Regions from separate parts of the Arthrobacter sp. L77 genome, predicted to be linked through region 1. Evidence: predicted binding sites of a transcription regulator. Region 1 holds the regulator's gene; each other region holds the start of a gene.
The links. Region 1 encodes LexA, which represses DNA repair genes until DNA is damaged. Its sites were predicted from a motif close to TCGAACANNTGTTCGA; they were not measured.

Region 1 (10,459 bases):
GAACCACCCGGCGGTCCTGCCCTTCAATTCTAGGTGTTCCCGCCGGGCACACCGGTCACGGGGCCCCGGTGCCGCGGCGCGGACCGAACCGCTGCTCCGCGGTGAGGGTGGAAGCTCCCACGTAGCGGGCCAGCCACTCGTGCAGCGCGGCGGGTTCGCACAGGAGCTCATCGATGCCCGCCGAGGCGGAGGCGATGTCCACCCACGCGGGTCGGCGCACGCGATGGTTGACCTCGATGCCCTTCCACCGCAGCAGATCCGCCCTGGGATGATCGGCCGGGAAGCCCCGGGGGACGCGTGTCAGCGGTTGGGCCCGTCCGGGACGGATCATCATGCCCTGCCCGGTGACCGCGCCGATCGCGGCGACCAGCGCCGGGCCCGAGACGTCGCCGGCCACCGCGGCCCGGAAGGCGGCCAGCTGGTCCGCGGCGGGGAACGGCAGGCCGGTGGCGACCAGGAGGCCGATGCTGCTCACGCGGATGAATGCACCCACCCCGTCGGGCCGCTCGGCGACAGCCCCGATGAAGGTCTTGTAGGGCGGGCTGTCCGGCCGGAACCTGAGGTCGTTGTGCGGGCGGTAGATCCGCCATCCGGAGAACGACGTCAGGGCCGCACACACCGCGGTGAAGACCGGGCGGATGCCGTCGTCGTACAGCCTGCGCTGGCGGGCCCAGAACTCGCGAGTGTTGTCCGCCTCCATCCGCGCGAAGAACGACTGCGCCTCCTCGAAGATCGGACGATCCATGCGACACATGATGGGCGCTGCACCCGCGCGGCGCATCGCCCGCAGCGGATGGCCCCTCCGGAGCCCTGGGCCGTCGCCGACCCGACCGTCGGAACGGCGACCCGGCCGTCAGAGCAGCGTCGCCAGCGCCGTCAGGAACGCCGTCGTCTCCTCCTCCGTACCCGCGGTCACGCGCAGGGATCCGGGGATGCCGACATCACGGATGAGGACCCCTGCCTCCAGGAGGCCCTGCCAGACACGGTGGGGGTCCTCGAGGCCCGAGAAGAAGACGAAGTTCGCGTCCGACGGGGCCGGGGTGAGCCCGAGTCCCGTGAGCTCGCGCACGATGCGGTCCCGCTGCACCTTGATCGCCTCGACGTTCGCCAGGAGCGTGTCCGCGTGGGTGAGGGCGGCGTTCGCGGCCGCCTGGGTGATGGCCGAGAGGTGGTAGGGCAGCCTGACGAGCCGCAGCGCATCGGCGATCTCCGGCGCCGCCGCGAGGTAGCCGATCCGGGCGCCGGCGAGGGCGAAGGCCTTGCTCATGGTCCGGGAGACGAGCAACCGCGGGCGTCCGGGCAGGAGGGTCAGGGCGCTCGCGGTCCCCTCCTGCGCGAATTCGCCGTACGCCTCATCGACGATGATGATGGCGCGCGCGTCCTCGCCGGCCTCGTAGGCGGCCTCGACGACGTCCAGGCCGAGTGCCGTGCCGGTGGGATTGTTCGGCGAGCAGAGGAACACGATGTTCGCCCCTGATGCGCGGACCGCCCGGGCGGTGTCCTCCGGCGTCATGGCGTAGGCGGCACCGCGGGCGGCGGTGACGTAGCGCGTCCCGGTGCCGCTCGCGAGCAGGGGGTACATCGAGTAGGTGGGCGGGAAGCCGATGGCGGTGCGTCCGGGTCCGCCGAAGGCCTGGAGGACCTGCTGCAGCACCTCGTTGGAGCCGTTGGCGGCCCACAGCTGATCGGGCGTCAGGCCGTGCCCCAGATAGTCGGCGAGGTTCTTCCGCAGCTCGGTGAATTCGCGGTCCGGGTAGCGATTGAGGCCGCGCGTCGCTTCCGCGACGGCCTCCACGATGGCCGCGTGGACGTCCGCCGGTACGCCGTAGGTGTTCTCGTTGACGTTGAGCAGGATCGGGACGTCCAGCTGCGGAGCGCCGTACGGGTGCAGCCCGACGAGGTCGTCACGCAGGGGGAGGTTTGCTAGGGCTTCGACGGAGGAGGGCACTCTTCGAGTTTAAGGGATGCCGTCTTCCACGGACGAATGGCCCGGCGGGCAGTCCCGGTGTGGGCGCCGGTCAGTCCGCGGCGGGGCCCGGTCAGTCCGCGGCGGGTACTGCGATGCTCTGTCCTGCCTGCACCACGGAGTTCGGCAGGTCGTTGAGCTCGACGATCTCGGCGACGACGTCCCGGGGATCGCGCTCCGGCGCATAGCGCACGGCGAGATCCCACAGGGTCTCTCCGGTGACCACACTCACCTCGACGGTGGCCGTGGAGGTCGGCGCCGACTCCCCCGCCTGTGCCTGCGAGGTCAGGAATGCCGCGAGGAGGATCAGGGCCGCGACGCCCAGGGCGATCGGCAGGCCGACCAGCAGCAGGCGCCCTCGCCGCGTGAGCGTCAGGGGACGGTCCGCACTCCGCTGCGTGGAGGTACGGGACGGCACGGAGGAACCGGGCTCGGTGGAGGAACCGGTCCCATCAGGCCGGGAGGGTGCTGCGAAGGTCGGGGGCATCAGGGCGATGGTCGACGAGGACGGGTCAGGCATGGAGACGAGCCTGAGGTGGTTCTCGGGGCGAGCGGGCGTCCACAACGAGCTGCCATGCAGTACGGGTGTAACCATTGCCGTTCCTCTTTCCTTCGAATGCCTTGGCCGGACAGACCGCCCGGTTCGAACAAACGTTCTAATACGCATCTGCCTATTTCTAGCATCTACGATCGACCCGTGTCGAGACTCGGTCGAACATATGTTTGAAAAGTGACCCCGTCTGTCCTAGCGTGAAGAGATCACACCATCGTCGACGGATACTGCCCTCCGAGGGCGGTCCCGGGGTCGATGCATCTCACACAACCAGCCGCCTCTGACAAAACGGCTTCCGGCCCACGGAAGCGGTCCGGCGGCGACAGCGGGATCGGCGATCCCAGGCGAAAGGCGCAACAGTGGCGGAATCATCAGCGGCGGCCCGGCAGGAATCGAACACTGCCGACGTCCCGGCAGACGCCGTGCCCATCTCCGCGGGCCGGGGCAGGCCGCGCGGCCGCTCCGTGTCCAAGGGGCTGACCGCCCGGCAGCTGACCATCCTCGAGACGATCCAGCGGTCGATCGCCGACAAGGGGTACCCCCCGTCCATGCGGGAGATCGGCGACACCGTGGGGCTCGCGAGCCTGTCCAGCGTGACCCACCAGCTGGCGCAGCTCGAGCGGCTCGGCTACGTGCGCAGGGATCCGAAGCGCCCCCGCGCCATGGAGGTCCTGCTCCCCCTGACCCTGGCTCCGGACACCTCGGGCGCCCAGACCGGTCCGTCCGCGGACGGGAAGCCCGCCGCCGAGCACCGGATCGCCGTCGACACCGCCCTGGTGCCGCTCGTGGGGCGCATCGCCGCCGGCGGACCGATCCTCGCGGACCAGGTCGTCGAGGACGTCATGCCCCTGCCGCGCCAGCTCGTCGGCCACGGGGATCTCTTCATGCTCAGGGTCTCGGGGGACTCGATGGTGGATGCCGCCATCTGCGACGGCGACTGGGTGGTGGTCCGCCGGCAGCAGAGCGCCCAGAACGGCGACATCGTGGCGGCGCTGCTCGATGAGGAGGCCACCGTGAAGACCTTCCGGCAGCGGGACGGCCATACGTGGCTGCTGCCGCAGAACACGCGCTACGAGCCCATCCTCGGCGACCACGCCAGCATCATGGGCAAGGTCGTCTCGGTGATGCGCGCGCTGTAGCCACGCGCCGCAGCCGGTGTGCTGCGGCCGGCGGGGCGCGTCAGCGCCCCGAGAGCCGCTTCAGGATGCCCGTGACGGTGGCACGGTCCGTCGTCGCCCAGAAGGGCGGGAGGGCGGCCCGGAGGAAGCCGCCGTACCGGGCGTTGGCGAGGCGGCTGTCCAGGACGGCGACGACCCCCCGGTCCCCCGCCGCCCTGATCAGGCGCCCCGCGCCCTGCGCGAGCCGGACGGCCGCGTGCGTGGCGGACACGCTCATGAAGCCGTTGCCCCCGTTCCGCGCCACTGCCCGGGTGCGGGCGGTCATGAGCGGATCGTCGGGCCGCGGGAACGGGATGCGGTCGATCACGACCAGTCGGCACGAGGCCCCCGGCACGTCGACACCCTGCCACAGGGACATGGTGCCGAACAGGCAGGTATCCGGTTCGTCCGCGAACTGCGTGACCAGTGCGTTGAGCGAGGACTCCCCCTGGCACAGGATCTCGAAGTCGACCTTCGGACGCAGGGCCTCCGCGGCCTCCTCGGCGGCGCGCTTGGACGAGAACAGTCCCAGCGCCCCTCCCCGCGACGCCGTGAGCAGCCCCAGGAGCTCCTCGAGCTGCGCGTCGGAGGTGCCCCGCTCGGGCTTCGGCAGGTCCTTCGCCACGTAGAGCACGCCCTGCCGCGGGTAGTCGAAGGGGCTTCCGACGTCGACGCCGGTCCAGGCGGGCGCACCGGGGCCGCTGAGGCCCAGCGAGCCGGCGACGGGACCGAACTCGGAGCCGATCGCGAGGGTCGCGGAGGTCAGGATCACGGTGTGGTCCTCGAACAGTCCCTCCCGCAGCCGCCCGGCGACGGACAGCGGCGCGACGTTCAGCGTCGCGGGTGCACTCTCGTCGGGCTGCGCGTAGCCCGAACCCGGCGTGAAGGTACTGGGACGCGATGCCCAGACCACCTCGTTGAGTTCGGACGCCGCGAGGATCCGCTCGGCGAGCTCGAAGACCAGCGTGGTGCGGGAGCGTGCGACCTGCCGGCCGCCGTCGACGTCGGCTTCGGACTTGCCGTCCGTCTTGGTGTCGGACAGCGCGGCACGCGACGCGTCGCGGACCTGGGCGAGGGCCTGCTCGAGATCCTCGGGGAGGCCTCCCGGCAGGAGACCCGAGGGAACGAGTTCGGCGGCCGCCTCGAAGGCGTCGGCAGCCGTGTCGAGGACGCCCGTGGTGACGGACGCGTGGCGCCGGAGTGCCGCGGCTGCAGCGGTCACCATCGAGGCGGAGAGCTGGCCCGAGACGGCTCCGGTGACGCGGTCGTGGAGTTCGTGTGCCTCGTCGATGACGACGACGTCGTACTCGGGCAGGACGGCAAGCCCTTCGAAGGCGCTGATCGCGAGCATGGCGTGGTTGGTGATGATGATGTCGGCGTCCGCGGCTGCGGCGCGCGCCTTCTCGCTGAAGCACTCCTGGGCCATCGGACAGCGGGCGGCACCGATGCACTCCATGCTGGAGACGGACACCTGGCGCCAGGCGCGGTCGCTCACGCCGGGCACGAGGTCGTCGCGGTCGCCGGTCGCGGTCTCCTCGGCCCACTCACGCAGCCGCACCACGTCCCTCCCGAGCGCGGAGGACGGGCCGTCGGTCGCCGGGGCGGGGTGCGGCGCGGCATCCTCGCCGAGGCTGAAGAGGGTGGCGGGCGCGTCCTCCTCCGGGAAGCCGCCGCCGGTCTTGTGGAGGCAGACGTAGTTGGAGCGGCCCTTGAGCAGGGCGACGTCGACGGGGCGCGTGAGCGCGGGCCGCACGGCGTCCAGGAGGCGCGGGAGGTCCCTTCCCACGATCTGCGCCTGGAGGGCGAGCGTGGCCGTGGAGACGATCGAGGGCTTGTCGCTGTCCATCGCGTGGGCGATCAGAGGGACGAGGTACGCGAGCGACTTCCCGGTGCCGGTGCCGGCCTGGACGAGCAGGTGCTCGCCGGAGCGGATGGACTCACTGACCTGACGGACCATCTCGTGCTGGCCGGAACGCATCTCCCCGCCCATGGCGCCCACGGCGGCGTCGAGCAGTTCGAGGGCCTGCCGTGCTTCGTCCGAGTGGGGAGCCGCGTCCGGCGCCGCCACGGCGCCGGACCGCGTGCTCTCACTCATGCCTGACGTACGCCTCCAGCTCGGCGGCCAGGCCTTCCCGGACCATCACCTCGAGGCGGGTCCCCTCGCCGACGTGCTCCAGGCCGAGGATCTCGACATCCTCCTCGTGGAGGCGGCTGAGGATCTCCCCGCGCTCGTACGGCACCATCAGGTCGAGCTTCACGCCGGGGCGGGGGATGTTCGTGCTGATCAGCTGGCGCAGCTCCGTGAGCCCCGCGCCTGTCCGCGCGGAGACGACGACGGACCGCGGTTCGCGCTGCCGCAGCCGTTCGATGACGAACGGATCGGCGGCGTCGGCCTTGTTCAACACGATGATCTCGGGCACCTTGCGGGCGTCGACCTCCGTCAGCACGGTTCGGACCGCGGCGATCTGCCCCTCAGGGTCGGGGTGGGACGCGTCGACGACATGCAGGATGAGGTCGGAGTCGGCGACCTCCTCCAGGGTGGAGCGGAACGCCTCGATGAGCTGGGTGGGCAGCGAGCGGACGAACCCGACCGTGTCGGCCAGGGTGTAGCCGATGCCGTCCGGCGTCTCCGCCTTGCGCACCGTCGGATCCAGCGTGGCGAACAGTGCGTTCTCGACGAGGACGCCGGCGTCGGTGAGCCGGTTCAGCAGGGACGACTTGCCGGCATTCGTGTAGCCGGCGATGGCGACGGACGGCACCTGGTTCCGACGGCGGTTGGAACGCTTGGTCTCCCGTGCGGGCTTCATCCCGGCGATCTCGCGGCGGAGCTTCGCCATGCGCGTGCGGATCTTGCGCCGGTCGAGTTCGATCTTCGTCTCGCCCGGGCCGCGCGAGCCCATACCGGAGCCTGCGCTGCCGACCTGGCCGCCGGCCTGGCGGGACATCGATTCACCCCAGCCGCGGAGGCGCGGGAGCAGGTACTCGAGCTGCGCGAGTTCCACCTGGGCTTTGCCTTCGCGGCTCTTGGCGTGCTGCGCGAAGATGTCGAGGATCAGGGCGGTCCGGTCGATCACCTTGACCTTCACGATGTCCTCGAGGCCGCGGCGCTGCGACGGCGAGAGTTCGCTGTCGACGATCACGGTGTCCGCCCCGGTGGCCTGGACGATCCCCTTCAGCTCCTGGGCCTTGCCCGACCCGAGGAACGTCCCGGGGTCCGGCTTGAGGCGTCGCTGCACGATACCGTCGAGCACCTCGGAGCCCGCGGTCTCGGCCAGTGCCGCGAGCTCCTGGAGCGAGTTCTCGGCGTCCTGCGCCGTCCCTTCGCTCCACAGGCCGGCGAGGACCACCCGTTCCAGCCTGAGCTGCCGGTACTCGACCTCGGTGACGTCCTCGAGTTCGGTGGACAGTCCCGCGACGCGCCGGAGCGCACGGCGCTCGGCGAGGTCCTGCTGGTCCCCGTCGGCGTCGGACGGCTCCTCGTCCTGGGAGAGGGCCTGGGCCCGTGATCGCCAGGTCTTCTCGATCGGCGCGGAGCTCTCCCCCGGCCCTGATGTCCCCTTCGTCGCCTTGGCCGCGGCAGCTTCGTCGCTGGCGAGGATCCGGTCGATGACGGCTTGGATCTCCTCCGGGCCCATGTCGGCGCCGGTGGAATGTCCGTTGTTCTCGGTCATGGTCTCCCTAGATGAATGTCCTACAATCCTACGGCTGAGGGCCCGGCGTGCTCCAGCGTATTCTCCCAGCGCGAAACCCGACCGCGCGGACGGGCCGCCGGCGTGCCACTAGGCTTCTGTCCATGGAGTCTCAGCACTATTTCAGCGCCCAGCCGGCGGGACCGGACACGCGCCGACCGCTCTCCGTCGTCCTGGCCGGCGCGCGTCGGGACCTCGTGACCTCGTCGGGTCTGTTCAGCCCCGACGGCGTCGACAAGGGCACCGCGATCCTGCTCGACGCCGTCCCGGACCCGCAGGGGCGCCGCCTGCTGGACATCGGCTGCGGGTGGGGACCGATCGCCCTCACCATGGCGCTGAAGGCGCCCGACGCCGAGGTCTACGCCGTCGACGTCAACGAGCGGTGCGTCGCACTGACCGCGGAGAACGCCGCCCGCCTCGGACTGGGCAATGTAGCGGCCGGCACCCCCGACGCCGTGGACGGGTCGCTCGTGTTCGACACCATCTGGTCCAATCCGCCCATCCGCATCGGGAAGCAGGAACTGCATGCTCTGCTGCTGGACTGGCTCCCGCGCCTCGCTCCGGACGGCCGCGCCTGGCTGGTGGTGCAGAAGAACCTCGGTGCGGACTCGCTGCAGCGCTGGCTGGCCGGGGAACTGGCCGGGGGCTTCACGGTCCGGCGCGCGGAGACGTCCAAGTCCTTCCGCATCATCGAGGTGCACCGGGCCGGCTGAACGTCCCTGCCGGCTCATCCCGCTCAGGCTGCGGGAAGGAGCACACCCTCCGCCACGAGGACGGCCGGGCCGCTGAGCAGCACGTGCTCGCGACCGCCGGGGCCGTCGACGAAGGTCACCCCGACGACGCCGCCCGGGACGGTCACCTGCCATCGGGTCGGCGCACCCTGGCCGGCCCAGAATCGTGTGGCTGCCGCGGCGGCGCACGCACCGGTGCCGCAGGACTGGGTTTCGCCGACGCCGCGCTCGTGGACGCGCATGCTGAGCCGGCCGACGCCGTCGTCCCCCACCAGCGGATCCGAGGGCACCACGAGTTCCACGTTGGTCCCCTCCGGCGGGACGGGCTGGACCCCGGGAGGCCGGTGCAGTTCGGTCTGCTGGAGTTCGGCGGATTCGGCCAGCGCGACGACGGTGTGGGGATTGCCCATGCTGACCGACAGCGCCGGGCGGTCGACGTCGAGTCCGCCGATCTCCACGAGGGAGTCCATGCCGCGGGCGACGGCAGCCTCGGGATGGATGAATTCCCAGGGCCCCATGTCCACCGCGTAGCCGTCGTGGGAGCGGGTCACGCGTTTGACGCCCGCGCGGGTGGCGATGGCGAGCTCGCCGCCTTCGGGCAGCTCGGCCACCGAGGAGGCGAGCAGGAAGTGTGCGAAGACGCGCACGCCGTTGCCGCACATCTCGGACACCGAGCCGTCGGCGTTGCGGTAGTCCATGAACCATTCGGCGTCGGGGTCCGTCTGCAGGAGCGCCCGCCCCTCGGGCAGGGCGGACGACCGCACCGCCCGGATGTATCCGTCGGCGCCGATGCCCCGGTGCCGGTCGCAGAGCGAGGCGACGAAGGCGGCGTCGTCCGGCGCCGACGCGTCGGGATCGAGTGTCAGGACGAAGTCGTTGCCGGTGCCGTGGCCCTTGGTGAAGGAGAGGCCGGCGGACTGCCCGGGATCGGCGGCGAGGGCGCGGTAGTCGGTCACAGTCCTAAGGATAGGTCCCCGTGCGCCCGCACGAGCCCGACCGCGCGGTCGACGAGGCCGGGCGCCTGCCAGTCCGTCCAGGCCACGCGCGGATCCCCCCGGAACCAGGTGAGCTGGCGCCGGGCGAACCGGCGGGTCGCGGCGATGGTGTCCTCGATGGCGTCCTGCTCCGTCATGGCGCCGTCCAGTACGCGGAGGAACTGCCCGTAGCCGAGGGCGCGCGACGCCGTCCGCCCGTCCCGGAGCCCGACGGCGGCGAGGCGCTCCACCTCGCGGGCCAGTCCGCTGCGCACCATCGCGTGCACCCGGTCGGCGAGCCGCGCGCGCAGGACGTCCCGGTCGACGGCGAGACCGATCTGCACGGCGGGCCGGTGGTACTCCCGGCGCGGCATGAAGGCGCTGAAGGGCCGCCCGCTGATCTCGTGCACCTCGAGGGCGCGGACGAGGCGGCGGTCGTCGTCGATGCGTTCGGCGGACGCCGGGTCGACCGCCCGGAGCCGCTCGCGGAACGCCGTGCTCCCGGTGGCGGCGAGCTCCGCCTCGAGCCGGGCACGGACGCCGGCGTCGGTCGGCGGGAACTCGAGCCGGTCGAGGGCGGCGCGGAGGTACAGTCCGGATCCGCCGACGAGGATGGGCACCCGTCCGCGGGCACGGATGTCCCCGATGACGCGGCGGGCATCGTCCTGGTAGGCGGCGACGCTCGCCTCCTGCGTGACGTCGAGGACATCGAGGAGGTGGTGCTCGATGCCCTGCCGTTCCGCCGGGAGCAGCTTGGCCGTGCCGATGTCCATGCCGCGGTAGAACTGGAGGGCGTCGGCGTTGACGATCTCGCCGTCGAGGCGCCGGGCCAGGGCGATGCCGAGCTCGGACTTGCCGGACCCCGTGGGGCCGACGACCGCGACCACGGGAAGGGTCAAGAACGCCCTCCACGGACCGGCAGGGACGGCATGCCCAGCGAGACCGAGCGCGGGGCACCGTCGGGACCGGCCGTGCCGTCGGACGGGGCAGGAGCGCCGCAGGAGTCGGCCTGGCTCCTGTCCCACGCGTCGCCCGCGCGGGAGCGGCGCACCGCGTACTGTTCCGGGGCGGGGTCGGACAGCAGGTGGAAGGACGCCGCCTCGGTGACGGGCAGGGTCACGACGTCGCCGGGCCGGGGCACGGCCGCGCCGTCGGGCACGGAGAAGTGGACGAGCCGCTGGTCCCGTGCCCGCCCGGTGAGCCGGTGCGTCTCGCCGCCCTTGCGGCCCTGCTGGTCGGTGACGAGCACCTCGACGACCGCCCCGACCTGCCGGGCGTTCTCCTCGCGGGCGATGCGGTCCTGCAGCGCGGTCAGCCGTTCGAACCGCTCCTGCACCACGGCCTTGGGCAGCTGGTCGGGCAGGTCCGCCGCGGGCGTGCCGGGACGCT
Region 2 (10,459 bases), on a different contig from region 1:
GCCGTCACGGACCAGCGCACGCTCGTCTCCACGGGCATCCCGATCATCGTGGTCGGCATGGTGTGCCACCTCGCGGGCATGGTGGTGCGTTCGCGCGACACCCGGCGCCGCCTCAGGGACCGGCGCTGAGCCCGCACAGCCCGACGGCCGACGCCGTCCCGTTCCCGCGCCTTCAGCCAGGATCTCCCGCCCGCCCGACGCCGTTTCCATCGGAGGAACCATGACCATCGACCCAGACCTGCAGGGACGCAGCTACCCCGCAGGAGAGACCTACTCCGTGGGCCGTGAGGCGATCCGCGACTTCGCCCGGGCCGTCAAGGCGACGCACCCGGCGCACTACGACGTCGAGGCCGCGGCAGCGCTCGGGCACCGGGACCTCGTGGCCCCGCCCACTTTCGCGATCATCGTCGCCCAGCGTGCCGACGCGCAGCTCATCGCCGACCCGAGCGCGGGGATCGACTTCACCCGTGTGGTCCACGCCGACCAGCGCTTCATCCACCACCGTCCCATCCTCGCCGGCGACCAGCTGGTCGCCGAACTCCACGTGGACCAGGTGCGGGCCATGGGCGGTGGCGCGATGATCACCACGCGAGCGGAGATCTCGACCGTCGACGGCGAGCCGACGGCCACCACGACGTCCTCCCTCCTCGTCCGCGGGGAGGGCCAGTAGCCATGGCAGTATCCATCAGCACACTCGAGGTGGGCCGGCAGATCGGCTCCACCACCGTCGACATCACCCGCCAGGACCTCGTCCGGTACGCAGGAGCCTCGGGAGACCTCAACCCGATCCACTGGAACCAAGCCTTCGCCGAGGGCGTCGGACTCCCCGGCGTGATCGCCCACGGCATGTTCACCATGGGTGCCGTCGTCCAGCTGGTCACCGACTGGGCCGGCGATCCCGCCGCCGTCATCGACTACCAGACGCGCTTCACCAAGCCCGTCGTCGTCGAGGACACGACGGCGCGGCCCGGGGAACCCGGAGCCGTGGTGGAAGTGACGGGCATCGTCGGCGCGATCGACACCGAGCGGTCGACGGCGAGGATCGACCTCACCGTGACGTTCGCCGGGCAGAAGGTGCTCGTGAAGGCGCAGGCCGTGGTGAGACTGCCATGACCGTGCCCCTGACCGGCACGCTGCTGGCCGACCTCACGACGACACGTGTCGGAGGGCCCGCGCGCACCCTCGTGGAGGCCTCGACCGAACAGGAGATCGTGGAGGCCGTCCGGGCCGCCGACGCCGCGGGGGACCCGCTGCTCATCATCAGCGGCGGGTCGAACCTGCTGATCGGCGACGACGGCTTCCCCGGCACCGTCGTCCGCGTCACCTCGAGCGGTTTCACCGTCAACGACGACAACGCCACGTGCGGCGGCGTCATGGTGAAGGTGCAGGCCGGGCACGACTGGGACGACCTCGTGAAGTACACCGTCCTGCACGCGTTCACGGGCCTCGAGGCACTCTCGGGCATCCCCGGCTCCACGGGTGCGACGCCCGTCCAGAATGTCGGAGCCTACGGCTCGGATGTGTCCCACACCATCGCCACGGTGCGGACGTTCGACCGCGAGACGGACAGCATCAGGAGCTTCACCAATTTCGAGCTGCAGTTCGGTTACCGGGACTCCCTGCTCAAGCGCAGCACCGTCGACGGATCGCCGCGCTACGTGGTGCTGACGGTCGAGTTCCAGCTCGGCCTCGGACGCATGAGCACCCCTATCCGGTACGCGGAGCTGGCCCGTGCACTCGGCGTCGAGGTCGGCGCGCGTGCCTATGCCAACGACGTACGCCGTGAGGTGCTCAGGCTGCGCGCGGGGAAGGGCATGGTGCTGGACGCGCCGGACCCGGACACCTGGAGCACGGGATCGTTCTTCACCAACCCGATCGTCCCGCAGGACGCCGCGGAGCGGCTGCCGGCCGACGCCCCCCGGTATCCGTCCGGTGAGGACGGCCGCGTGAAGCTCAGTGCGGCCTGGCTCATCGATCACGCGGGGTTCTCCAAGGGGTTCGGCCTCGCGGACGACGACGGGTTCGCCGTGGCCGGCGGCCGCGCCTCGCTGTCGACGAAGCACACGCTCGCCCTGACCAACCGGGGCGGAGCCTCGGCGTCGGACCTGCTGTCCGTCGCCCGTCTCGTGCGGGACGGCGTGGAGCGCGCCTTCGGGATCCGGCTGGAGCCCGAGCCGTTGCTCATCAACTGCACCCTGTAGCTGGTTGCGGGCGGCGTAGAGGTCGGGTTGCTGCCCGTCGGCTGCGCCGTCTGCGTCCCGCAGCCCGGTAGTCGGTGGCGTCTGCCCGATGGCCGTCGGCACCGGCATGGTCAGGCTCGACGGCCCACCGGACCGGTCGATGGTCCGGCAGGCCGGCCGGCGGCTTATGGGGGCGGAGGTCGGCCCGGTACCCGGTTCGGTAATTCATCCGGCGGCCCGTGGGGCCGGATGCCCGACCGATGGTGCGGCAGGCCTGCCAGCGGCTTATGGGAGCGGAGGTCGGCCCGATGACCGGCCCGGCGACCCGTGGGGACGCCCGGGTGCGGTGCCCTGGCTGGCGGACTGTGGAGCCGGATGCCCGGCGACCCGTCCGGTAGCCGGGGTCGGCCCTCCGGCCTCGTCCGGCCGGCCAATCCACTAGTTCGGTAGGTTCGGCCGCCTGTTCACCGGGTTCCCCCAGCGCGCGGGGGAGCGGCGCGCCTGTTCGGCGGCAGCGCGGGTGAGAACGACGTCGTTCCAGCTGTCCTCGCGCTGAACGAGCTGCCGTGAGCAGACCCACTGGGCCAGGCGTGAGGCGACGCTGATCTGTGCGAGGCGATCGTGGAAGTCGGGAAGGAGCTGAGGTGCTGCGAGGAACTCCGGGAGGGCGTGCAGCACCTGCCGCGCACCCATGACCCGGACGTAGGGGTCCTCGGTGCCGAACTGGCGTTCGAGTGCCAGTAGTTCCTGCTCGGCGTCCGTCAGCCTGGTCACGGCGACGTTTTCGAGGTAGGCGCGGAGGTGGTCCTGGATCCGCTCGTACCGCAGCAGGCTCTCGGGATGCCGCGTATGGCCGCTGGCCGCGAAGAAGCGCCGGAGGACGATATCTGCGTTCACGGGATCCATGCGCCTATCCTTCCTGTGACCTCCGACCTTTTGGCCTGTCCATTTCGGCAGTGGTCGTTCCGGCGGTTCTCGTTTCTGCAACGGTGCCGATGCACAGTCGGCCCCGTGGTGCGCGGAATGTGGATAACTCGTCGTCACTTGTCCTCCACAATCACGACCCGCCCTCGAAAATAGTACGTACGTTCGATAAAATGAGGTATGGCTATAGCACCGCTCGAGAATCCCGGGGAATCGGACGTCTCCCTTGGGGTCGTGTACGCCGCGCTGGTGCAGGTGGCTGACTCGTTGACGGGCCAGGGCCGGATGCTGTCACGGAGCGAGGCGGTGCGGACGCTGGTCGATGTCGAGGACATCTCGCGGGTCGTCGATTTCCTCCAGGTGTTCGCCGCAGGTATGGCGGAGGAGAACGAGCTGGGTTCGGGCGAGCGACCTCACGCGGTCGGTTCGCTCCAGACACGAGCCGAACAGTCCCTCGACAGGCCGGGAACAGCCGGTGCAGCTGGGGTGGGGGCTCCTGGTGGGAGTGTGGCCGATGATGCAAGCGGGAGCCGATTCCGGACCTGCGCGGACTACTTGCGGTCCCGCTTGGGGATCAGCCGTGCCGAGGCGAAGCGCAGACTGGACCTGGCCCACAGCGTGTTGCCCGGTATCGCGCCCTCGGGCGCATTCGTCGAGCCGCAGTCGGCAGCCGTGAGCGCCGCGTTCGCCTCCGGCACGTTGAGCGGGCGGGCAGCGACGGTCATCTGTTCCGCAGTTGATCGCGTCCGCTGTCTTGCGGCCCCCGAGCAGCTGGCATCGATGGAGCATCATCTCACCCGGCAGGCTCTGGAGTCCGACGAGGATGTTCTCCGCGTCGTCGCGCGTCGCTGGGAGACCGTCCTGGACCAGGACGGTCGGGAACCTACCGAGAAGGTTCTGCGGAGTCGTCAGGGCGTGTTTCTCCGGGGCCGGCGCAACGGACTGCGCATTCTCGAGATCGGGGCCACCGACGAACAGTTCGAGCATCTGATCACGGCCATGAGCACCGCCACGAACCCCCGGACTCCCAACTCCGACCGCACCCCGGACGATCCTCAGTGCCTCGGCGGCACTGACGTGATGGCGGACGGCGCTGGTGGTGGTGGCGACGGTGGTGGTGGATCCGTGGCGGCGAACCGGATGGGAGGCCCTACGCGGGCGCAAAGCCTCCTCGACGGACTGGTGGGTGCGTGCCGTATCGCCCTGTCCACCTCCCTCCTGCCGGCGACCGGTGGCCACAGGCCCCAGGTCATGGTCACCATCGACTACCGCGACCTCCTCGGCGACGTCCGTGAGACCACCTGCAACCGCGAAACCAGCAGTCATGGCAGCAGACGGGGGGATACCTCGGGTCATGCCTTCCTCGTCGGCCCGAGGGATGGAAGCGGGACAGGGCGTGCCGTGTTCGCCGAGCAACTCAGTGCCCGCACCATCCGGCGGATCGCCTGCGACGCCGACCTGATCCCCCTCGTGCTCGGGGGCGACGGGCAGATCCTCGACATGGGTCGTGCGGGTAGGCTCTTCCCGCCGCACATGCGTCGCGCTTTGGTCGCCCGGGACCGGGGCTGCGCGTTCCCCGACTGCACTGTTCCGGCCACCTGGTGCGAGGCCCACCACATGACGCCCTGGTCCCGCGGGGGTACCACCAGCATCGACAACGGAGTCCTGCTGTGTGCGCACCACCACCACACCATCCATGACGGCCTCTGGACGGTCGCGTCGCACAACGGTATCCCCTGGTTCACGCCACCGCCACACTTCGGTCGACACGGAACCACCGCTCGACGCAACAGGTACTGGTATGCCCAGCCCGGGGTGGAGCACGGTGCCATCGACACGGTCCCGTCGGGAGACTAGTAGAGCAGAGGCCCGAGCGATCGGTGGAGTGTCATCGCCACCTGGCCGGCCGGACAATCACCGACAGCTCTTGCTGTCCGACATCGGCAGCTTGTCGTCGGTTCCCGGCTGGGGCGCCGTCAAGCCGTCGTCGGTTCCCGGCTGGGGCGCCGTCAAGCCGTCGTCGAATCCCCGTCAGCTCCCGGCCGGCTCCCGGCAGCTCGCCGTCGGACCGGCGTCCAGCTCGCCGTCGGATCTTCGCGAGGGAACCCGTTGATCACCGACGCACGGGAAGTCGCGTCAGAGGTTGCCGGTGGCGATCATCAGCATCCGGCGGAGTGGCTCGGCCGCTCCCCACAGCAGCTGGTCGCCCACCGTGAAGGCGCTGATGTACTCCGGGCCCATCTCGAGCTTCCGGATCCGTCCGACGGGGACCTCCAGCGAGCCGGTCGCCGCGACCGGCGTCAGACCGGCGACCGTGTCGGCCTTCGTGTTCGGGATGACGCGCACCCACTCGTTGTCCGCTGCGATGATCGACTCGATCTCGCTGACCGGCAGGTCCTGCGTCAGCTTCAGGGTCAGCGCCTGCGAGTGCGAGCGCATGGCACCCACCCGGACGCAGAGGCCGTCGAACGGGATGCGCGTCGCGGTGCCGAGGATCTTGTTGGTCTCCGCCCCGGCCTTCCATTCCTCCCGGGACACACCGTTGCCGAGGTCGCTGTCGATCCAGGGGATGACGGACCCGGCCAACGGCACACCGAACTGGCTCGCTTCGAGGCTCGGGTGCCGCTGCTTGGCGAGGATCGCACGGTCGATGTCCAGGATCGCGGAGGCGGGGTCGTCGAGATTGACGGCCACGCTGCCGTGGAGCGCCCCGAACTGGTTGAGCAGCTCCCGCATGTGGCGGGCACCGCCGCCCGAAGCCGCCTGGTAGGTCATCGACGTGCCCCACTCCACGAGACCGTTGCGGAAGAGCCCGCCCAGCCCCATGAGCATGCAGGAGACCGTGCAGTTGCCGCCGATGAAATCGCGGACGCCGCGCGCGAGTCCGGCGTCGATGGCGTCGCGGTTGATCGGGTCGAGCACGATGATGCTGTCCTGCTCCATGCGCAGCGTGGAGGCGGCATCCAGCCACAGGCCCTGCCATCCGGCGTCGCGCAGCTTGGGGTAGACCTCGGCCGTGTAGTCACCGCCCTGGGCGGTGACGATGATCGGCAGCTTGGCGAGCGTCTCGACGTCGTACGCGTCCTGCAGCACACCGGTGCCCTCCGCGAACTGCGGCGCGGCACCCCCGGCGGCCGAGGTCGAGAAGAACACGGGGTTGATCCTGGCGAAGTCGCCCTCGTCCTGGAGACGCTGCATGAGGACGGAGCCCACCATGCCACGCCAGCCCACGAAACCGACGGAGGGCAGGGCAGAGCTCTCGGGTGCTGAAGTCATGCCCTCCAGTTTAGGCGTTGCGGCCTCACCGCCGCCGCTTTGTGACCGACGCCGCTCCTGCCGAGAGGACGTCCCTCGGCGACGTCCTCACCCCGATCTGCCGCGCGACTCCCCCGGCCGGGAGGCTCGTGGGAGGAGCCTCCGTCGGACGACGACACCTGCCGGGATGATCAGCAGCCAGAGGTACATCGCCACCGCGGGCATCAGGAACGCCACCGGGATGCTCACGGCGAACACGAGCGGTACGGGGAGCAGCGCCCGCACCACGTAGCGATAGAGATCGCGGTCCACGGCACGGGCGAGGAGGCCTTCGCGCCACGCGTGGGCCCAGACGAGGTTCAGCATGGAGTAGAGGCCCGCGACCACGATGGCATAGGCCACCACGGGCCAGGGCGACGACGTCCCGCCGTACTCGCTGAGCACGGCGGTGGGCAGGGGGAGCAGCGCGACGAAGAAGAGCAGCACCAGGTTGAGGACCTGCAGCCGAAGGTCGTAGCGGACGATGACGCTGAACTTCCGGTGGTGGTTCAGCCAGGCGCTGCCGATGACGGCGAAACTGAGGGCGAAGGCGAAGAAGTGCGGCAGCTGCTGCACCAGGGCCGCTCCGACGCGGTCCGGGGGCAGGCCGTCGGGAATGTCGAGATCGAGGACGAGGAGCGTCATGGCGATGGCGAACACGGCATCGCTGAAGAAGACGGTCCTGTCGGTCGACCCACCCCTGGTGAGCACCGACCGGTAGCGGGACCTCAGGTCCTTCTGATGTGCTGGATCGGCATCGTCAGCGTGCGGCACCGTTCGAGCCTAGCGTCTCGCCCCTGCCCGGGATAGGCAGGGGAGGACGCCCGACTGCCCTGTGCTCAGGCGGCGTCCGACGGCGCTGCTGCCTCGTGTGCACCCTTCGTCCAGAGGCTGATGCGGTAGCGGGTACCTTTCACGGACTCCAGCCAGCCTGCCTCGGGGGACAGGGCCGTCAACGCCCAGTCCGTCCCCAGCAGGGGAGCCAGCGTGTCGCCCTCCGCCGCTGATTCGACCACGGTGACGAGGGCCGCGTTGGCGCGTTCCATCGCGTCGGCGTACACGCGCCCACCGCCGATGACCCAGATCTGCTCGGCACCGGGACTGGCCTGGGCGGCCTCGAAGGCGGCCTCGAGCGAATCGACGACGACGGCGCCGGGCAGGTCCACGCCGGATCCTGAGACGACGATGTTCGTGCGGTCCGGCAGCGGACGGAAGGTCGAGGGGAAGGATTCCCATGTCCGCCGGCCCATGATCACGGGGTGGCCCGTCGTCGTGGCCTTGAAATGCGCCAGGTCCTCCGGCACGTGCCAGGGGATGCCGCCGTCCTTGCCGATCACGCCGTCCTCGGTCTGCGCCCAGATCATGCCGATCACGGGACGGGACCCGACGGCGTCGGGCACGCTCAGGGTGTGGGGGGAGGGGACCGTGCTCATACGGCCACCGGCGCCTTGATGGTGGGGTGGTGCTGGTAGTCGATCACGTCGAAGTCCTCCAGGGCGTAGTCGAAGATGCTGTCCGGCTTCCGGTTCAGTGCGATGCGCGGGTACGGGTAGGGCTCCCTGGACAGCTGCTCGGCGACCTGCTCCACGTGGTTGTCGTAGACATGGACGTCACCGCCGGTCCAGATGAACTCGCCGGGCTCGAGGCCGGTCTGCTGGGCGACCATCAGGGTCAGCAGGGCGTAGGAGGCGATGTTGAACGGGACCCCGAGGAACGTGTCAGCGGACCGCTGGTACAGCTGGCAGGAGAGCCGGCCGGGACCGCCGTCCACGCCGGGGCTCACGTAGAACTGGAAGAACACGTGGCAGGGCGGCAGCGCCATGTTGTGCAGCTCGGAGACGTTCCAGGCCGAGACCAGGTGGCGGCGGGAGTCCGGGTTCGTCTTCAGCGCCTCGACCACCTGGGCGATCTGGTCGACATGGCCGCCGTCGGGCGTGGGCCATGACCGCCACTGGACGCCGTAGACGGGGCCGAGCTCGCCGGCCTCGTCCGCCCACTCGTTCCAGATGGACACGCCGCGCTCCTGCAGCCAGCGCACGTTGGAATCGCCGCGGAGGAACCAGAGCAGCTCCAGCGCCACGGACTTGAAGTGCACACGCTTGGTGGTGACGAGCGGGAAGGACTCGCTGAGATCGAAGCGCAGCTGCCGGCCGAACACGCTCCGGGTACCGGTACCCGTCCTGTCGCTCTTGGCCGCGCCGTTCGCCATGACGTCGCGCAGCAGGTCCTCGTAGGGGGTGGGGATGGGAGTGCTCACCCGGCCAGTCTAGGACGAACGGGACGTCCCGGTCGGCCGCGTCGTGCGCGGGTAGACTACCCCCGGGCCGTACAGGTGACGGCGTCGCCGCTCACCTGCTGTTCACTTCGTACCGGAAGAATCCAGCCGTGACCATACCTTCGCCCGAGACCCACACCGCCCCTGCCGCCGCGCGGTTCATGGCGTCCGGGCGGGCACCATCACCCCGCACCCTCCTCGACATCCTGCGGGCCACGGCCGCGGAACACCCCAGCGCGTCGGCGCTCGACGACGGCACCGAGGACCTCAGCTACACGGAGCTGGTGACGGCCGCCGACCGGTTCGCCGCCACCCTGCGCGCCGCCGGTGTGGGACGCGGCGACACCGTCGGGGTACGCCTCCCCTCGGGCACCAACGAGCTGTACATCGCGATCCTCGGAGTGCTCTCGGCAGGTGCCGCCTACGTGCCGGTCGATGCCGACGATCCCGACGAGCGCGCCCGCGTCGTGTTCGCGGAAGCGCGTGTCGCCGTCGTCGTCGGGCACGGCCTGTCGGTGGTCCCCGGCCCGGGCGGACACGGGGGGATCTCCGGAGACCCCACACCGGACGACGACGCCTGGATCATCTTCACCTCCGGTTCCACGGGCACGCCGAAGGGCGTCGCCGTCTCGCACCGGTCGGCAGCCGCGTTCGTCGATGCGGAGGCACGCCTGTTCCTGCAGCACGAGCCCCTCGGGCCCGCCGACCGCGTCCTGGCCGGCCTCTCCGTCGCGTTCGACGCCTCCTGCGAGGAGATGTGGCTGGCCTGGAGGCACGGTGCATGCCTCGTGCCGGCACCCCGCGCCCTCGTGCGCACGGGCGTGGACCTCGGTCCCTGGCTGATCGCCCGCGGGATCACCGCCGTGTCCACCGTGCCCACGCTGGCCGCGCTGTGGCCCGCCGACTCCCTCGAGAACGTCCGCCTCCTCATCTTCGGCGGGGAGGCATGCCCTCCGGACCTCGCGCAGCGCCTCGTCGTCCACGACCGCGAGGTCTGGAACACCTACGGCCCCACCGAGGCGACCGTCGTCGCCTGCGCCGCACGACTCGGCGGCGAGGGCCCGGTGCGTATCGGCCTGCCCCTGGACGGCTGGGACCTCGCCGTCGTCGACGAGTCCGGCCTGCCCGTGCCGGAGGGCGGCACCGGCGAGCTCATCATCGGGGGAGTGGGGCTGGCCCGCTACCTGGACCCGGCCAAGGACGCCGAGAAGTACGCACCGATGCCCTCGCTCGGATGGCGGCGCGCCTACCGCTCGGGCGATCTCGTGCAGCTGCAGGCGGCCGGACTGGTCTTCGTGGGCAGGGCCGACGACCAGGTGAAGCTCGGCGGCCGCCGCATCGAACTCGGTGAGGTGGATGCGGCTCTCCAGGCGCTGCCCGGGATCGCCGGCGCCGCCGCCGCCGTCAGGACGACGCCGTCGGGCAACCAGCTCCTCGTCGGCTACCTCGTCCCGGCCGACGGCGAGCCCGATCTCACGGCCCTGCGCGCGCTGCTCGCCGAGGAGCTGCCCGCCGCGCTCGTCCCGCTGCTGACCGTCACCGACGCCCTGCCCACGAAGACCAGCGGCAAGGTGGACCGGAACGCCCTGCCCTGGCCGCTTGCCGGCGTCGGCGACCCGGGCGAGCCCGGCAGCCTGGAGGACCTCGACCCGCGTGTCCGGTGGATCGCGGACCAGTGGGCCGCCGTCCTCGGCACCGTCCCGGCCGACGAGGACGCCGATTTCTTCCTGCACGGCGGCGGGTCCCTCGCGGCCGCCCGGCTCGTGTCGCTGATCCGCACCCGCTA
Region 3 (10,459 bases), on a different contig from region 1:
GTGTTCCGGGTCGTCGACACCAAAGGCATGCGGGAGAAGGCGCGAGCTGAACTCAACGAGCTCGGAATCAGCACCCTCCAGGACGTCACCGTGCCCGTGGAGAACCTGTCCGGCGGCCAGCGACAGGCCGTCGCGGTCGCCCGAGCCGCAGCCTTCGGATCGAAGGTGGTGGTCCTCGACGAGCCCACAGCAGCGCTGGGCGTGCGTGAATCGAAGCAGGTCCTCGAACTGGTGAAGAACCTTCGTGCCAAGGGCATCCCGGTGATCCTCATCAGCCACAACATGCCCCACGTCTTCGAGGTCGCAGACCGGATCCACATCCAGCGCCTCGGCAAATGCGCCACGACCATCACTCCGCAGAGCCACACCATGACCGAGGCGGTCGCCATCATGACGGGAGCACAGGCAGCATGACCGCTGACGCATCGGGCGCCGTCGTGCTCTACGCGGAGTTCACCGCACAGGACGGCAAGGCCGACGACGTCCAGGCCCTCCTCCTCGACCTCACGGGCAGGGTACGCGCCGAACCGGGGAACATCGTCTTCGACCCCCACCGCCGCACGGAGTCGCCGAACGACTTCTTCGTGTACGAGGTGTATCGGGACGATCAGGCCTTCCAGGCGCACATCACCGCCGACTACGGACGAGAGTTCAACGACGTCCTCACCGAACTCATCGTCGGTGACGGCTCTCGGCTGACGTGGCTCTCGCCTCTGGCATAGGTGGTCGAGGAGGCAGCGAGGTCCGGACCCCGACCGCTGACAACCGGGCCGGCGGTTGGCGCAGCATCACCAAGCGTGCAAACCTAGGCGGATGAGCGCGCTCCAGGACATCCCGACCACCGCCGGCCCGCTTTCGGCCTACGTCGCGCGACCCGACGGACCGGTGCGGGGCGGCCTCGTCCTCATCCACGAGGTGTGGGGGCTCGTCTCCCACACCCGGGATGTCGCGGACCGGTTCGCCCGCGAAGGCTACGTCGTCGTCGCGCCCGATCTCCTCGCCGATCAGGGCATCACCGAGGAGGCCACCGCCGGGATCGGCGAGGCCCTCTTCGGACCGGACGAGGCGGCGCGCAACGAGGCTCAGCCGAAGCTCCGTGCGCTTCTCGCACCGCTCCGGAGTCCCGCATTCGGGGCGCTCACCACGGAGCGCGTCCGGGCCTGCTTCACCTTCCTGCACGACGACGCCGCGGTGGCCGGACGCGTGGGCATCACCGGTTTCTGCTTCGGCGGGACCTACAGCTTCTCGCTCGCCGTCCACGAGCCGCGTCTGCGCGCCTGCGTGCCGTTCTACGGCCATGCCGACTTCTCGCGCGAGGAGCTGTCCCGCATCACGGCACCCGTCCTCGCCTTCTACGGGGAGGAGGACGAGGGCCTGATCGCCGGCCTCCCGGCGCTCGAGACCGCGATGTCCGAGGCGGGCGTCGACTTCACCGCCGTCAGGTATCCGGGGGCGGGCCACGCGTTCTTCAACGACTCCAACCGCTTCGCCTACCGCGCAGGACCGGCCGGGGACGCATGGGCCCGGACCCTGGACTTCCTCGCCCGCTACGTTGCCTGATCCGGGCCGCCCCCGTCGGGGTGAGATGCCACCGCACCTCCGACCCGCATACCTCGGACTGGTGTTCCTCGGCGGCATGGGTGGGACCCTCGCGCGGTTCGGGCTGTCCGAGGTCCTGCCGACTCCGTCGGGTCTCCCGTTCGGCATCTTCCTGATCAACATCTCAGGGGCATTCGCCCTGGGCCTGCTCCTCGAGGTCCTGGCGCGGCGGGGCCCCGATGCCGGCCGGCGTCGGGCGCTGCGGCTCCTGGTCGGCACCGGCTTCCTCGGCGGTTTCACCACCTACAGTGCGCTCGCCGTCGACTCCGCGCTCCTCCTGGACACCGGCCGGGTTGCGGAGGGCCTGGGCTACCTCGCGCTGTCCGTGGTCGTAGGACTCGGGGCGACGGCGCTCGGGATCGGCGCGGGACGACTGGTCCACCGTCGATCGCCGACGCTCTCGGGGGGACCATCATGAGCCTCGCCCTGGCGCTCGCGCTCGGTGCCGCGGGCGGGCTGGGCGCGGTGGCACGCTTCGTGCTCGACGGCGTCATCCGGGGTCCCCTCCGGGGAGTGGTCCCCATCGGCACCATGACGGTCAATATCACCGGATCCTTCCTGCTCGGCCTCGTGACCGCGCTGGGCCTGACCTCGGTCCTCCCGTCCGAGTGGACGCTGATCTGCGGCGTAGGCTTCCTCGGCGCCTACACCACCTTCAGCACGGCGAGCAGCGAGACGGTGCGCCTGCTCCAGGCGGAGCGTGTCGGCGCCGCGGTGCTCTCGGGAGCGGGCACGGCGCTGGCAGCGCTGGCGGCGGCCGGGCTGGGATTGTGGGTGGGGTCCCTTGGGACCGGGCTGGGCGGGAGCTGACGTCGTCTGCCCGGCGGGCGGGGCCGGAACCGCGAGGCCGAAACCGCCGGGCTGGGCCGAAACCGCCGGGCTGGGCCGAAACCGCCGGGCTGAAGCCGCCGGGCCGGAACCGCGGGGCCGGAACCGCCGGGCCGGAACCACTTGGCGGAATCGCCGGGTTGGAACCGCGGGGCCGAAACCGCGGGGCCGAAACCGACGGCCGGGGCTGGAACCACAGGACTGAAACCACCGCGCCGAAACCGCCGGGCCGGAACCGCCGGGCCGAAACCACGGGGCCGAAGCCGCCGGGCCGGAACCGCCGGGCAGGGGCCGGTGCCGCCGGCAGGTAGCACCTGGGAGGGTCGGCACCAGGATGGCGCAATGGCTGCGGCGTTCGCCCACGTCACCCCGCCCCTGTGTCCATCCTGTCGGGAGCAGTCGGCTGGTGGGACGGGCTGCACTCAGGTGCAGCGGAGAGTTCGCTGCGAACTGCACGTCCTGCCTGCCAGTACAGATTCCGTCGGGGGGTGCCGGTCCGTCGTCGATGAGCCGGTGGAGTGAACCACGGGATGCCACCACGGGATTCGACAGTCCACGAGTCCTCATGGATGACGTGGTGGTGACGCGAGCACAGCAACACCCCGTTGTTGATGCTGGTCGCGCCACCCTGCGACCACGGTGTCAGGTGGTGTGCCTCGCACCAGCTGGCCGGAATGAAGCAGTCAGGGAAGGCACACCCCTTGTCCCGGGCAACGAGCGCCCGCCGGAGGTGGGGAGGGAAAAGGCGTTGCGCACGTCCGAGGTCGAGCACCTGCCCGTCGCCGCCCAGGACCAGCGGCACGATGTCCGCATCACAGGCGAGCCTCCTGATGTTCCGTGCACTGATCTGTCCGGAGAAGATGGCGTCGCCGGCCCGCTCGGTCTCGCCCATCAGGTCCTGGTAGTCGATCGTTACCATCACCTGCGGACGATGCCCACCCGTTGCGGGCAGGCCGCCGGTCGACAGGGCGATCCTGCAGGCCGAGACCAGACCGTCGAGGAGTTGCTGCGCCCGGGTCGGACCGCCGTGACCGACCGACGGCTCCTGCGACGTGGGTGCTGTTCCGAATGCTGACGTGGCTGCTGACGTGGGTGCTGATGTGGGTGCTGCACGGTCTGGCACATCCGGTGCCGCGCCGTCGACAGGATGGTCGGCATGCCCCGAGGATCCCCGCGGGTTGGCGGCAGCGTTCATGACGGTTGCGAGCTGTTCGAACTGCTCGTCGGTGGCGCCGATCTCCAGAACGTGCAATCCATGGCGTCGTCCCTTGAGGAAGACGCCCTGACGCGCCCGAAGCACCTTCTCCGTAGGTTCCTGTCCGTCCTGGTCGAGTACTGATTCCCAGCGGCGTGCCAGGATGCGCAGGATGTCCTCGTCGGACTCGACCGCTTGCCGGGTGAGGTGCTGCTCCATCGACGCGAGCTGATCCGGCGTCGCGAAGGACTGCACCCGCTCGATCGCCTGCGCCACGATGGTAGCCGCACGCCCGCTGATGATGAGGGAGCCCACGGCGTCGCCCAGCGCCTCCAGTGGGGGAGGAAGCGGGTTCCCGGTGAGTGACACGCTCGGCAGCACGACCGCAGCCAGATGCAGACGGCGTCGTGCCTCGCTACGGCTGATGCCCAGCGTCTCCCGAAGGAAATCCGCGCAGTCCCTGAAGCCATGACCGGTATCGGTGGACGAAACGGACGAAACGGACGAGCTGGACGACGTGGCCCCAGGATCTTCCGCGACTGATGCCGCTTCTGCGGGAGGGGATGCGCCCGGGCTGCCGCCCTGTTCCGAGGCAAGGCCATGGTGATCGGCCACTCGGGCAGCGAGGATCTGCAGGTGATCGACGACTTTCGACACCTGCCCCACGTCGATGACGAACTGGAGGGCGTCCTGCCGTGACAGGAGATGGTGGTACTGGGCGAGCCCGAGTGCGCAGTCGCTGAGGACGCTACGGGCCTCCTCCAGGGAGGAAGCCGGCCGGGAGAAGTGCTTCATCGGTGTGACGGTCATGACTCGATATTATCGAACACGTATTCTAATAATCGAGGCGGGAGGGCCATTGTGGAGGGGTAGTGCAGCCCCGAATTCCACCCGGCTCCGCATGGTGCGCACAGGGAGATGAGTGGCTGTGCGACGCGGCCCGTCGATCGTCGCCTGCGGATCCCCCCGCCGAGCACGGCGAGCTCCCCCGGTGGAGCACCTGGTCGGGGCTGCGCACCGCGTAGGGCAGTCGCGCCGGTACAACGCCGGATGGATGGTACGCAGTGCCCCTGCCGATGCTGTCTGACCGGAACGACGGGCGGCCGCCCTGCCCACTACGCTGGACGGGTGCCCCAGGAAACCTTCGACCTCCGCGCGATCGCCGTCGGCGCCTACGGCCCGTCGCTGCTGTACGGGGTCGCCACCGGTGCCATCCTGCCGGTCATCGCGCTGACCGCGCGCGACCTCGGCGCGGACGTGGCGACAGCGGCCCTGGTCATCACGCTCTCGGGCATCGGCTCCCTCGTCACCAACGTCCCGGCGACGCTGATCGCCACGCGATTCGGCGAACGGAAGGCGCTCGTGGGAGCAGCGCTCTGGTGCGCGGCGGCCATGTTCCTCGCGCTTGCGGCCCCCACCCTGCCCGTCTTCGCCGCCGCCGTCTTCATGGTGGGGATGGCGGGTGCCGTGTTCGGACTCGCCCGGCAGAGCTACCTCACCGAGGCCGTGCCCGTGCACTTCCGCGCCCGGGCGCTGTCCACGCTCGGGGGCGTCACACGCATCGGGGTCTTCGTCGGTCCGTTCGCGGCGGCCCTCGCCATGAGCGCCGTCGGGCTCGACGGCGCCTACTGGGTGGGTGGGGTGGCGAGCCTCGCCGCGGCGGCCCTGAGCTGGCGTGTGCCCGAGCTCGACGCCCCGGGGCGGGTCGCGATGACGGCCCGGACGCCGATCGAGGCCGCACTCGTCCCGCCGACGGTGCGCTCCCTGATACGCAGTCACGCCCGGATCTTCCTCACCGTCGGGATCGGGGTCCTGCTGATCGCGGCGGTACGCGCCACGCGGCAGGCGGGCCTGCCGCTGTGGGCCGAGAACATCGGTCTGGACGCGTCCGCCACAGCCCTGATCTACGGTCTGTCGGGCGCGATCGACATGCTGATCTTCTATCCGTCCGGCAAGGTCATGGACGTCCGGGGCCGCCGCTGGATCGCGGTCCCGTGCATGCTCATCATGGGTGTGGCGCTCACGCTGCTGCCCCTCACCGGGGATGCCACGGGCCTGCTCCTGGTGGCCCTGCTCATCGGGTTCGGCAACGGCATCGGCTCGGGCATCGTCATGACGCTCGGAGCGGACTTCTCGCCGTCGCCCGGCCGTCCGCAGTTCCTCGGCATCTGGCGCCTGTTCACGGATGTGGGGACCATGGCCGGCCCCGGACTGCTCGCCCTGGTGACCGCACTCGCCACCCTGTCGGCCGGGATCTGGGCGACGGCGGTCCTCGGCTTCCTCGGGGCCGGGGTCCTCTGGTACTGGATCCCGCGGGCGGCGCCCGGGGCGGCCGAGCCGGCACGTTCCCGGCGCTGACGCGCGGGTCCACCGGGCGGTTCCTCCCACCGGGCGACCCGTGGGGTGGGCATGTTCGACCATGCCCACCGGGTGACGCCGTGGAGTGGGATCGACGCGGTGGTCCCGGACGCTACCGGGCGCGCGGCGGGCTGGTCACGCGGGCCTGGGCGGAGAAGAGCCACCCCGCGGCGGCCGCAAGGGCGAAGCCGGCTCCGATGATCCAGGTGAGCCCCCACCAGAAGAACAGCGGGATGTTGGCGGTGCCGGGCTCCGGGGCAGGCCCGATGGCCAGGACGGAGAGATAGAGCACCATGGACAGCGCAAGCCCGCCGATCCCCAGCACCCAGCACACCACCAGCCAGCCGCGTGATGACGCCCAGTGCGCTCCGTAGCCGTGCCAGTTGTTCCAGTGGTCGCCGGTCCGCATGATGATCAGGCCGCCGATGAGCGTCCACGTCCCGACGGCGAGGAGCGCGGCGACGACGTCCGCCGGGCGGTGCCAGAGGTTGATGAACGTGGCCGCGCCGGCGAGGACCGAGTAGGCGCCGCCGGCAGCCGCTGCGAACGGGCGCCAGCGCGGGGTCACGATGATGAAGACGGCGGCCGCCGCCGACGCCGCGAGCGTTGTATGCCCTGAGGGTAATGAATTGAAGGCCAGCGTCGCCACGCCCCGGTCCGGGCGGTCGAACACGATGTTCTTGAGCAGCTGCGTGGTCAGGTTCGCGGCGAGGATGACGCCGACGGCGGTCACCGCGGCCGCGATCCGCCGGCGCACCACGGCGACGAACAGGATGGCGGCGGCAGCGACGACCACCGAGACGAGCGGCAGGGTGTCGAGGAACCGCAGGAAGGGGAGCTGGGTGTCGGGCGCGGCGACGTCGGCCTCGCGCCAGGCGGACTCGTCCGCGAACTGGCCCCTGGTGGTCCTGACGAAGGCCCAGTAGGTCCAGCCGAGCGCCGACGCGCAGAAGACGGCGGCCAGCACGAACAACAGCGGCGATCGTGCTGCCCGCGCCGATCCGGAAGAGGTTCGCTGGGACGTCATCCCGTCCATCGTTCCATACGATCCGCCCGGCCCCGACACCGCCCCGTGACCTCCGCGGGGGCCGACGCGGGGGCCGCCGGCTCCCGTACCCTGAGGGCGTGCACACCTCGGACCCGCCCCCGTCGGACGCCCTCTCCCTGCCGACCCTCGACGAGGTGGCGGCCTCCGCGCGGATCGTCTCGGTGCCCATGCGCGTGAAGTTCCGCGGTGTCCTCGTCCGGGAGGCCCTGCTGGTCCGTGGGCCGGCCGGGTGGGGTGAGTTCTGCCCGTTCCTGGAGTACGACGACGCCGAATCCGCTCCATGGCTCGCGGGTGCCCTCGAAGCGGCGTGGTACGGATTCCCGGACCCGGTGCGGTCCGTCGTCCCGGTGAACGCGACGGTGCCGGCCGTCGGTGCGGCCCACGTCGAGGGGGTGCTGGCCCGGTTCGGGACCGTGAGCGCGGTCAAGGTGAAGGTGGCCGAGCGGGGGCAGTCGCTCGCGGACGACGTCGCGCGGGTCGCCGAGGTGCGCCGCCTCCTCCCCGACGCCGGCATCAAGATCGACGCCAACGGCGGGTGGACGGTGGAGGAGGCGCTCGACGCCCTCGACGCCCTCGGCCGGTTCGGTCTGCAGTACGTGGAGCAGCCGGTGGCGGACATCCCCGGGCTCCGCGCGGTCCGGCTCGAACTGCGCCGCCGGGGGGAGGCGGTCCTCGTCGCGGCGGACGAGAGCGTGCGGCGCCAGGAGGACCCGCTGCGGGTGGCACGGGAGGATGCGGCCGACGTCCTCGTCATCAAGGCTCCGCCGCTCGGCGGCGTGCGGAGGGCCCTCGACATCATCGGCCGCGCCGGGCTGCCGGCCGTCGTCAGCTCCGCCCTCGACACCTCCGTGGGCATCCGCGCCGGCGTGGCCCTGGCCGCCGCGCTCCCCTCACTGCCGTACGCGTGCGGCCTCGCGACGGTCTCGCTCATGGACGGTGACGTCGTCGAGGACTCCCTCGTCCCCGAGCACGGGTACCTCCCGGTGCGGGACGTCGAGGTCTCCCAGGAGCGGCTGGAACGCTACGCGGCCGGCGACGAGCGGCGGAGCTGGTGGCTGGACCGCCTGGCGCGGTGCTACGGGGTGCTCGCGGCGGCGGAGCCCCGCTGATGCGTGTTCCGGTCCCGTTCACCGGGGGTTCACCGACGGGCACCGCGGATGTTCAGGTGCCCTCGACAGGGTGAGGACGAACACTGTTCATCCTGTCGAGAGGTACCTCCATGACTGACACCGCGCGCCGCCTGCTGCCCATGCTCGGCCACACCAAGGGAAAACGCAGCGCCGTCACCTGCGCCCTGAAGTGTGACAATGCCTGTGCCGACGCCGTCTGCAACACGTCGGGCAACAACTACTTCCGTGACATCGTCTCGCGTGAGTTCTCACGCCGCAGCGCCCTCGGCACGGGAGCGGCGGGTGCCCTGACGCTCCTTGTCGGTTCCCAGGCCGGGGCCGGATCCGCCGTCGCGGCGCCCGGTGGACCCCGGGCGTCGAACGCACTGGCCTTCAACGCCATCGCACCCGTGGACGCGCTGGTGGACGACATGACCGTGCCGCAGGGCTACGGCTGGAAGCCCGTCATCCGGTGGGGCGATCCGATCTTCCGCACGTCGCCTGCCTTCGACGCGAACAAGCAGACCGCCGCCGCGCAGGCGCTGCAGTTCGGCTACAACTGCGACTACACCGACGTCCTCGAGATCGAGGGCAGCAAGGGCCGCCGTGCGGTGCTGTTCGCCAACCACGAGTACACGAACGAGAACATCATGGTGCCCCCGACGACGCCCGCGGCGGAGGTCCGGGGCATCGGCAAGGCGGCCCATGGGCTGTCCGTGGTCGAACTCGAGCGCAAGAACCGGAACAAGCCGTGGTCCTACGTCCAGGGCGCCCCGCTCAACCGCCGCTACCTGACCACCACCGCCTACGAGGTGACCGGCCCTGCCGCCGGGTCGGACCTGCTGAAGACCAAGGACGATCCGGCCGGCCGCAGCATCCTCGGCACGCTCGGCAACTGCGCCGGGGGAACCACCCCGTGGGGCACCATCCTCTCCGGCGAGGAGAACTTCAACGGCTACTTCGTGGCCGCAGGCACCAGCGACGGCGACCGCCGCTACGGCATCACCAGCAAGCCGACGGCACGCGGCTGGGAGATCGACGAGCCCCGCTTCGACACCCGCAACGCAGGCTACGAGAACGAGAAGCACCGCTTCGGGTACATCGTGGAAGTCGATCCGTTCGACCCCACGTCGACGCCGCGGAAGCACTCCGCGCTGGGACGCTTCAAGCACGAGGGCGCGAATGTGACCGTCGCCGCGGACGGCCGCGTGGTGGCCTACATGGGCGACGACGAGCGCTTCGACTACCTGTACAAGTTCGTGTCCACGAAGAAGGTCCAGCCGGGCAGCAGCCCCGCGGCGCGCAAGGCCAACATGACCCTGCTGAGCGAGGGTTCGCTGTACGTGGCCCGCTTCCAGGGCAACTCCGTCGCCGAGATCAACGGCACGGGCACGCTCCCGTCCGACGGCGCGTTCGACGGCGTGGGCGAGTGGCTGCCGCTGCTCATCGACAACACGTCCGTGGTCGCGGGCATGAGCGCGGCCGAGGTCTCCGTCTTCACACGGATCGCCGCGGACAAGATGGGCGCCACCAAGATGGACCGGTGCGAGGACGTCGAGCCGAACCCGCGCACCGGGAAGGTCTACGTGGCGTGCACCAACAACACGAACCGCGGCGTCGGCACCAACGCCGTCGCCGACGAGGCCAACCCCCGCACCGCGAACCGCGACGGGCACGTCGTCGAACTCACGGAGGCCGGCGGCAACGCGACCGGGACGCGCTTCACCTGGAACCTGCTGCTCGTCTGCGGCGATCCGGCCCGCAACCCCTCCACCTACTTCGCCGGCTATCCGACGGACAAGGTCTCCCCGATCTCCTGCCCCGACAACGTGGCCTTCGACTCTGCGGGCAACCTGTGGATCTCGACGGACGGCCAGCCGAGCACGGTGGGCTTCGCCGACGGCCTGTTCAAGGTGGGGCTCGAGGGCGCCGAGCGCGGCCGCGTGCAGCAGTTCCTCGCCGTGCCCCGCGACGCCGAGACGTGCGGCCCGATCATCCACGACCAGGACGGCAGCGTCTTCGTGGCGGTGCAGCACCCGGGTGAGGACGGCGACTGGGCCGCCCAGTCGTCGCTGTTCCCCGACTACGTCCCCCTGGGCGGCAACCCGCGCAAGGGCGACGCCGCGCTGCCGCGCCCGTCGGTCGTCCAGGTCTACAGGGCGTCCGAGGGTCGCCGCGACGAGGACCACAACGGACGCGGTCGTAAGCGGCAGGGCAAGCCGCGCCGCTAGCCGTTCCGCACGAGTGCCGGGACGGCGGACAGCCCGCTGATGCCATGAGGACGCGCCCCCACCCCCCGGGTGGGGGCGCGTCCTCGTCGGG

Region 2: the regulator LexA is predicted to act here: its motif matches at 3,258-3,273, upstream of RY94_RS00555 (HNH endonuclease signature motif containing protein).
Region 3: the regulator LexA is predicted to act here: its motif matches at 4,445-4,460, upstream of RY94_RS00075 (HNH endonuclease signature motif containing protein).

What each region holds. Positions count from the first base shown of each region.
Region 1 covers NZ_JWSU01000008.1:294,056-304,514, reverse strand. Annotated here, with positions in the region: gene RY94_RS16295 (DUF2461 family protein) at 56-745, opposite strand; gene RY94_RS16290 (histidinol-phosphate transaminase) at 854-1,948, opposite strand; gene RY94_RS16285 (LysM peptidoglycan-binding domain-containing protein) at 2,040-2,561, opposite strand; gene lexA (transcriptional repressor LexA) at 2,942-3,658, shown strand; gene RY94_RS16275 (ATP-dependent DNA helicase) at 3,699-5,771, opposite strand; gene hflX (GTPase HflX) at 5,764-7,347, opposite strand; gene RY94_RS16265 (class I SAM-dependent methyltransferase) at 7,470-8,078, shown strand; gene dapF (diaminopimelate epimerase) at 8,102-9,052, opposite strand; gene miaA (tRNA (adenosine(37)-N6)-dimethylallyltransferase MiaA) at 9,049-9,969, opposite strand; gene miaB (tRNA (N6-isopentenyl adenosine(37)-C2)-methylthiotransferase MiaB) at 9,966-10,459, opposite strand, start outside.
Region 2 covers NZ_JWSU01000001.1:105,093-115,551, forward strand. Annotated here, with positions in the region: gene RY94_RS00530 (hypothetical protein) at 1-129, shown strand, start outside; gene RY94_RS00535 (MaoC family dehydratase N-terminal domain-containing protein) at 221-670, shown strand; gene RY94_RS00540 (MaoC family dehydratase) at 673-1,113, shown strand; gene RY94_RS00545 (UDP-N-acetylmuramate dehydrogenase) at 1,110-2,201, shown strand; gene RY94_RS00550 (hypothetical protein) at 2,619-3,086, opposite strand; gene RY94_RS00555 (HNH endonuclease signature motif containing protein) at 3,285-4,961, shown strand; gene asd (aspartate-semialdehyde dehydrogenase) at 5,241-6,380, opposite strand; gene RY94_RS00565 (TMEM175 family protein) at 6,468-7,172, opposite strand; gene RY94_RS00570 (dihydrofolate reductase) at 7,238-7,831, opposite strand; gene RY94_RS00575 (thymidylate synthase) at 7,828-8,607, opposite strand; gene RY94_RS00580 (Pls/PosA family non-ribosomal peptide synthetase) at 8,835-10,459, shown strand, end outside.
Region 3 covers NZ_JWSU01000001.1:7,547-18,005, forward strand. Annotated here, with positions in the region: gene RY94_RS00050 (ATP-binding cassette domain-containing protein) at 1-414, shown strand, start outside; gene RY94_RS00055 (putative quinol monooxygenase) at 411-722, shown strand; gene RY94_RS00060 (dienelactone hydrolase family protein) at 814-1,560, shown strand; gene RY94_RS00065 (fluoride efflux transporter FluC) at 1,586-2,017, shown strand; gene crcB (fluoride efflux transporter CrcB) at 2,014-2,409, shown strand; gene RY94_RS00075 (HNH endonuclease signature motif containing protein) at 2,792-4,432, opposite strand; gene RY94_RS00080 (MFS transporter) at 4,751-5,980, shown strand; gene RY94_RS00085 (phosphatase PAP2 family protein) at 6,093-7,007, opposite strand; gene RY94_RS00090 (o-succinylbenzoate synthase) at 7,106-8,137, shown strand; gene RY94_RS00095 (PhoX family protein) at 8,248-10,368, shown strand; gene menD (2-succinyl-5-enolpyruvyl-6-hydroxy-3-cyclohexene-1-carboxylic-acid synthase) at 10,413-10,459, shown strand, end outside.